One region of the Clostridium sp. CM038 genome, then DNA from elsewhere that is predicted to be linked to it. Evidence: a T-box and tRNA genes for the amino acid it is inferred to sense, from the RefSeq annotation. Region 1 holds a T-box; the other holds one or more tRNA genes.
What was found. The T-box of region 1 lies ahead of pheS (phenylalanine--tRNA ligase subunit alpha). A T-box ahead of a tRNA ligase gene usually reads a tRNA of that ligase, here a tRNA-Phe.

Region 1 (3,406 bases):
TAGAATACTTAAGCAATCTGCTCTGTTTGAAGTTATTTCAAAATCTATTAGTACACTTTGAAGATTTAATACTTCTTTTATGTCTTTTCCAATGATGGTATCGCTTGGAAGTATCATTAGTCCATCAACTCGTTCATCAACTGCAATTCCAAGTTCTTCCTCAGAGCAGAACATACCATTTGAAACTATTCCACGGAGTTTACCTTTTTTTATTTTTAGTCCTCCATGTAACGTTGATCCGTGAAGTGCTACTGGTACTATATCCTGTTCTTTCATATTAGTAGCTGCTGTAACGATTTGTGTCGGCTCGTCTAATCCTATATTTACTTGACATATAACTAATTTCTCAGCATCCGGATGTTTTTCTATTTTTATTATTTTCCCTGTAACAACCTTCTCAATTTCAGCACCTGATATAATAACCTCTTCTACTTTTGAACCAGACATGGTTAACTTATCTCCAAGCACCTTTGGTGAAATATCTATATCTACATAATCTTTAAGCCATTTAACTGGAACTTTCATTTTATATCCTCCTAGAATTTGTATAGTATTAAATCATCTTCTGCGAAGCTGCATTATTATTTATATTTTAGAATTGTTTTAAAAATCTCATATCACTTTCATAAAGTGCTCTAATATCGTCTATTCCGTATTTTAACATTGTAATTCTATCAAGGCCAAACCCGAAAGCAAATCCGCTATAAACTTCTGGATCAATCCCACAATTTCTTAAAACGTCCGGATGAACCATGCCACAACCTAAAAGTTCTATCCAGCCGCTACCGCCGCAAACCTTGCACCCTTTACCATTGCACACAAAGCAAGTGGCATCCATCTCAGCTGATGGCTCTGTAAAAGGAAAATGATGTGGTCTAAACTTTGTTTCCATTTCGTCCCCGAACATTTTTTGCGTAAATAATTCTAGCGTCCCTTTTAAATCAGCAAAGGTAATTCCCTTATCTACTATAAGCCCTTCAATTTGATAAAATATTGGTGAATGAGTAGCATCTGCTGCATCGGATCTATAAACTTTACCTGGCGCTATCATTTTTATAGGCGGTTTCTGAAGCTCCATAGTTCTTATTTGTATTGGTGAAGTTTGGGTTCTTAAAACTATATTATCATTTATGTAAAAAGTATCTTGTTCACCTCTTGCCGGATGATTTTTAGGTATGTTTAATGCCTCAAAGTTATAATAATCTCTTTCTACCTCAGGGCCCTCTTCAATAACAAATCCCATAGATAAAAATATTTCATTAACTTTTTCAAGTGTTAACTCTAACGGATGTCTTTTACCTACTGTTTGTTTTTTCCCTGGCATAGATATATCTATAACTTCACTTTTTAGCTTCATTTCTTTTTCATTGTTTTTTAATGTATCTGAAGCTTTATCTATAAGTGTCTCTATATCCTCTCTTACTTTATTTGCTAATTTTCCAACAATTGGTCTTTCTTCATTTGATAACTGTCCCATGCCTCTTAATATTTGCGTCAATTCACCTTTTTTGCCCAAATATTTAACTCTGATATTTTCTAATTCTGTTTTAATAGCAGCTCCTTTTAATTCTTCTAAAACTGCAGCTTTTATCGTTTCTAACTTTTCTTTCATAATGAATGCTCCTCTCATATTTTGATAATTCTTTATAAAACAAAAAAAACCATCCCCAATAAAGGGACGGAAAATCCGCGTTACCACCCTAATTGACTAAAAACAGTCCTCTTAGATAAATTTATCGGTTTTACCCGCTATCGGCTACTTTTTTTCACCATTAGAACTCTGGAGTGAACTTGGATATAAAAATTTCTTAATGAAGCTCTCAGTCTAAGGCTTCTTATCCCTGTAAGTATCTTTATATTTACTTTCTCCGTCACAGTTTATTATTAATTTATGGTAGTATACAAAATATTATAACCACAACTACAAAAAAATTCAACTATGAATTTAAAAATCATATATTATTTTTCTGTCTTACGACTTCATACATCATAATTGATGCAGCTACAGCTGCATTTAAAGATTCTGCACCACCAGGCATGGGAATTTTAATTTTCAAATCACATATCTCATAAACTTCGGCGCTTATTCCATTTCCTTCATTTCCAACTGATATAATAACTTTCTCTCTAAGGTCTACATTATAGAAGTTTTTATCAGTATCCAATGAACTAGTAACTAGCTTAAATCCAGCGCTCCTAAGCTTTTGCACCACCGATAGATCACTATCGCAAATAACGGGTATTTTAAAAATAGAACCCATTGTGGATCTTAAAGTTTTTTCATTATAGATATCTACAGTTCCTTTTGTAATTATAACTCCTAGTGCTCCCGCCGCATGAGCTGTTCTAATTATAGTTCCCATATTACCTGGATCTTGTATTTTATCAGCTAACATATAGAAGCCATGATCATATTTAATCTCTACCGGTTTATTTCTAACTGTAGCAATAATACCTTGCGGATTATCCGTATCGCAAATACTTTTAAATAAACTGTCACTAACACTATAAACTTTAGTATTCTTCTGTAGCTTGTTTTTCATACAAGAGTTTTCATATTTTGAATCTCCTCTAGCACTTATAAAAATGTGCACCACTTCAAAATCAGAATCCAAAGCTTCTTCTACAAATCTGAAACCTTCAACTAAAAACATATTACTGTCTTTCCTATATTTCTTTTCTTTTAACTTTTTGATATCTTTAATCAATAAATTATCCTTACTTTGAATATGTTCCAAACTGAATGCTCCTTATTTAACTAGATTTTCCAACTTATTTAATTCTTCAATATTACCTATTGCAACAATAATATCACCTGGTTCAACAATATTATCAGCTGCTGGAGCAACATCAATATCATTGTTTCTTTTTATAGCCATTACATTTATACCATATTGAGCTCTTATATTTAATTCTCCCAGGGTTTTATTATGCCATTCTTCAGGACTAATAACTTCAGCTATACTATAATCAGGAGATAATTCAATATAATCTAATATATTTGATGATACTAAATTATGAGCAACGCGTACACCCATATCTCTTTCTGGAAAAACTACTCTGTCTGCACCTATTTTATATAATACTTTAGCATGCAGGGCATTAGTCGCTTTTGTTATCACATATTTTACTCCTAATTCTTTAACTAAGAGTGTTGCCAAAATGCTAGATTGGATATTAGAACCTATACTAATGACTGCACAATCAAAATTACGAATTCCAAGAGCCCTTAAGCTATTTTCATCATTCGCATCAGCTTGAACTGCATGAGTTACATTATCCGAAATATTTTGAACTACATCTTCATCAAAATCAACTGCTAATACATCATTTCCCAAAGAATATAATGTTTCAGCAACGGATTCTCCAAATCTTCCGAGACCTATAACGATAAACTGTTTTTTAC
Region 2 (3,406 bases), 1.1 Mb from region 1:
GTATCCCGCCATATATACAGTAAAGAAGTCTATAAGACTCTTCAACAGGAGCAAGAACATTATTTAAAGATGAGGTAAGCATTAAACAAACCGATAGCGAAATGGTCCCCAATATCGTAAATGCAGTAAATTTCTTATTTATTTTTAATATACTTAATATAAGAAGTGGAATATTAAATATCAATAATGTAATACCCATTGGAAGATTGAAAATATACTGTAACATTAGCCCTATTCCTGAAAGCCCTCCACTAAGAAGCTTATTTGGAATTATAAATAAATTTATTGCAACCGCTAAAATAAAAGTGCCTAAAATAATAAGAACTATTTTCTTAAATAAATCTTTAAAATCAGTGCTAGATACCTTTTTCATAAACTATCTCCTTGTCTTTCTCTGAAATACAAAACAGCTATTAATTGGTTTGTACCATATATTTTTGTATCTTCTTCTATTATTATATACCATTTAACACTTAAAACAAGCAGAAGTACCATCCTATATTTTTATAGTTTATACAATGAAAATAACAACTTATTTTATGAAAATAAATGCATTTATGTTACACTTAATTGAGGTGATTTTATGAATAATTTAGTAAATGATTGGAACGAGCTCTTATTAGAAGAATCTAATAAAGATTATTATTTAAAATTAAGATATTTTTTAAAAGAAGAATATGAAAAGGCGCAAATATATCCTGAAGTGCAGGATATATTTAATTCACTTAAATATACGGCATATAATGATGTAAAAATTGTTATACTTGGTCAAGATCCTTACCATGGACCTAGCCAAGCTCACGGTTTAAGTTTTTCTGTAAAAACAAATGTACCCATTCCCCCTTCTTTATTAAATATATATAAGGAATTAAATAATGATGTAGGCTGTTATATTCCTAATCACGGTTATTTAAAGAAATGGGCTGATCAGGGTGTTCTGCTCTTAAATACCGTTCTTACTGTTAGATCCGGAGAGGCTAATTCACATAAAAATAAAGGTTGGGAACATTTTACGGACAAAATCATTGCTTTATTAAACGACAAAACAGAGCCTATAGTTTTTATTTTATGGGGGAACAATGCTCAGACAAAACAATCTCTTGTAACAAATCCAATACACTACATAATAAAGTCTGTTCACCCAAGCCCATTATCCGCATATAGAGGTTTTTTTAATAGTAAACCTTTTTCTGATGCTAATAATTTTTTAACTTCGGTAGGCGAAAAAAACATCGATTGGCAAATTGAAAATTTATAAATATATCACTCCAACTAAAAAAAACGTCTTAGAATTATCTAAGACGTTTTTGGTGGCTAGACCAGGAATCGAACCAGGGACACGAGGATTTTCAGTCCTCTGCTCTACCGACTGAGCTATCCAGCCACATTACCTGGCGACAACCTACTCTTCCACAAGGTCACCCCTGCAGTACCATCGGCGCATTGAAGCTTAACCTTCGTGTTCGGTATGGGAACGGGTGTTACCTTCATGCCATAATCACCAGATTGAGAATATAAATATTCTCTGAAAATTGCACAGTGAATTAGTCTTTTCGCTCACGCTCAAAGCCTCGCTTCTTTCTTACGAAAGAAGTATATCGCATTACTTTTAATTATATATTTAGGTCAAGCCCTCGACTTATTAGTATTAGTCAGCTGAACATGTTACCATGCTTACACCTCTAACCTATCAACCTGGTGGTCTTCCAGGAGTCTTACTAACATCGCACTTACGTGCGAGTTATGGGAAATCTCATCTCAGGGTGGGCTTCACGCTTAGATGCTTTCAGCGTTTATCCCTTCCAAACATAGCTACCCAGCGATGCCACTGGCGTGACAACTGGTGCACCAGAGGTTTGTCCATCCCGGTCCTCTCGTACTAAGGACAGCTCCCTTCAAATTTCCTACGCCCGCGACGGATAGGGACCGAACTGTCTCACGACGTTCTGAACCCAGCTCGCGTGCCGCTTTAATGGGCGAACAGCCCAACCCTTGGGACCTACTTCAGCCCCAGGATGCGACGAGCCGACATCGAGGTGCCAAACCTCCCCGTCGATGTGGACTCTTGGGGGAGATCAGCCTGTTATCCCCGAGGTAGCTTTTATCCGTTGAGCGATGGCCCTCCCACGAGGTACCACCGGATCACTAAGCCCGACTTTCGTCCCTGCTCCACTTGTAAGTGTCGCAGTCAGGCTCCCTTCTGCCTTTGCACTCTTCGCGCGATTTCCAACCGCGCTGAGGGAACCTTTGGGCGCCTCCGTTACTTTTTTGGAGGCGACCGCCCCAGTCAAACTGCCCACCTAACAATGTCCTGTGACCAGATTCATGGCCTCCAGTTAGAACCTCAGTACTGTCAGGGTGGTATCCCAAGGATGACTCCACACAGGCTGACGCCCATGTTTCTCAGTCTCCCACCTATCCTGTACAGACAATACCGAAATTCAATGCTAAGCTACAGTAAAGCTCTACGGGGTCTTTCCGTCCAATCGCGGGTAGCAAGCATCTTCACTTGCACTACAATTTCGCCGGATGTGTTGTTGAGACAGTGCCCAAATCATTACGCCATTCGTGCGGGTCGGAACTTACCCGACAAGGAATTTCGCTACCTTAGGACCGTTATAGTTACGGCCGCCGTTTACTGGGGCTTAAGTTCATACCTTCGCTTGCGCTAAGTAATCCCCTTAACCTTCCAGCACCGGGCAGGCGTCAGCCCCTATACATCAGCTTTCGCTTTAGCAGAGACCTGTGTTTTTGCTAAACAGTTGCTTGGGCCTATTCTCTGCGACCTACTTACGTAGGCACCCCTTCTCCCGAAGTTACGGGGTCAATTTGCCGAGTTCCTTAACAACAATTCTTCCGATGGTCTTAGGATTCTCTCCTCACCTACCTGTGTCGGTTTGCGGTACGGGCACCAATATCCTCGATAGAGACTTTTCTTGGCAGCGTGGAATCAGATACTTCAGGAATAAATTCCCTTCCCCATCACATCTCAGCGTTAAGAGCAAACGGATTTGCCTGTCTGCTCCGCCTAAATGCTTAGACACACATCCAATAGTGTGCACATCTTATCCTCCTGCGTCATCCCATTTCTAATAACGTCCATTGGTGGTATCGGAATATCAACCGATTGTCCATCACCTACGCCTTTCGGCCTCGGCTTAGGTCCCGACTAACCCTGAGAGGACGAGCCTTCCTCAGGAAACCTTAGGTTTTCGACCGTTAAGATTCTCACTTAACTCTCGCTACTCATGCCAACATTCTCACTTCTGTACCGTCCACCACTCCTTACGGTATGACTTCAGCCAGTACAGAAAGCTCCTCTACCGCGTACACAATTGTGTACACCCATAGCTTCGGTGGTAAGTTTTAGCCCCGGACATCTTCGGCGCAGGATCTCTTGACTAGT

Region 2: it has a tRNA-Phe gene. The T-box ahead of pheS (phenylalanine--tRNA ligase subunit alpha) is inferred to sense a tRNA for this amino acid. The anticodon was not compared.

Annotation. Positions count from the first base shown of each region.
Region 1 is NZ_CM143651.1:3,024,949-3,028,354, forward strand. Features, by position in the region: gene pheT (phenylalanine--tRNA ligase subunit beta) at 1-525, opposite strand, end outside; gene pheS (phenylalanine--tRNA ligase subunit alpha) at 593-1,612, opposite strand; T-box leader at 1,672-1,884, opposite strand; gene ACWJKS_RS13865 (TrmH family RNA methyltransferase) at 1,953-2,738, opposite strand; gene ACWJKS_RS13870 (potassium channel family protein) at 2,751-3,406, opposite strand, start outside.
Region 2 is NZ_CM143651.1:4,089,648-4,093,053, reverse strand. Features, by position in the region: gene ACWJKS_RS19035 (YitT family protein) at 1-373, opposite strand, end outside; gene ACWJKS_RS19030 (uracil-DNA glycosylase) at 584-1,258, shown strand; tRNA gene ACWJKS_RS19025 (tRNA-Phe) at 1,309-1,384, opposite strand; rRNA gene rrf (5S ribosomal RNA) at 1,390-1,506, opposite strand; rRNA gene ACWJKS_RS19015 (23S ribosomal RNA) at 1,623-3,406, opposite strand, start outside.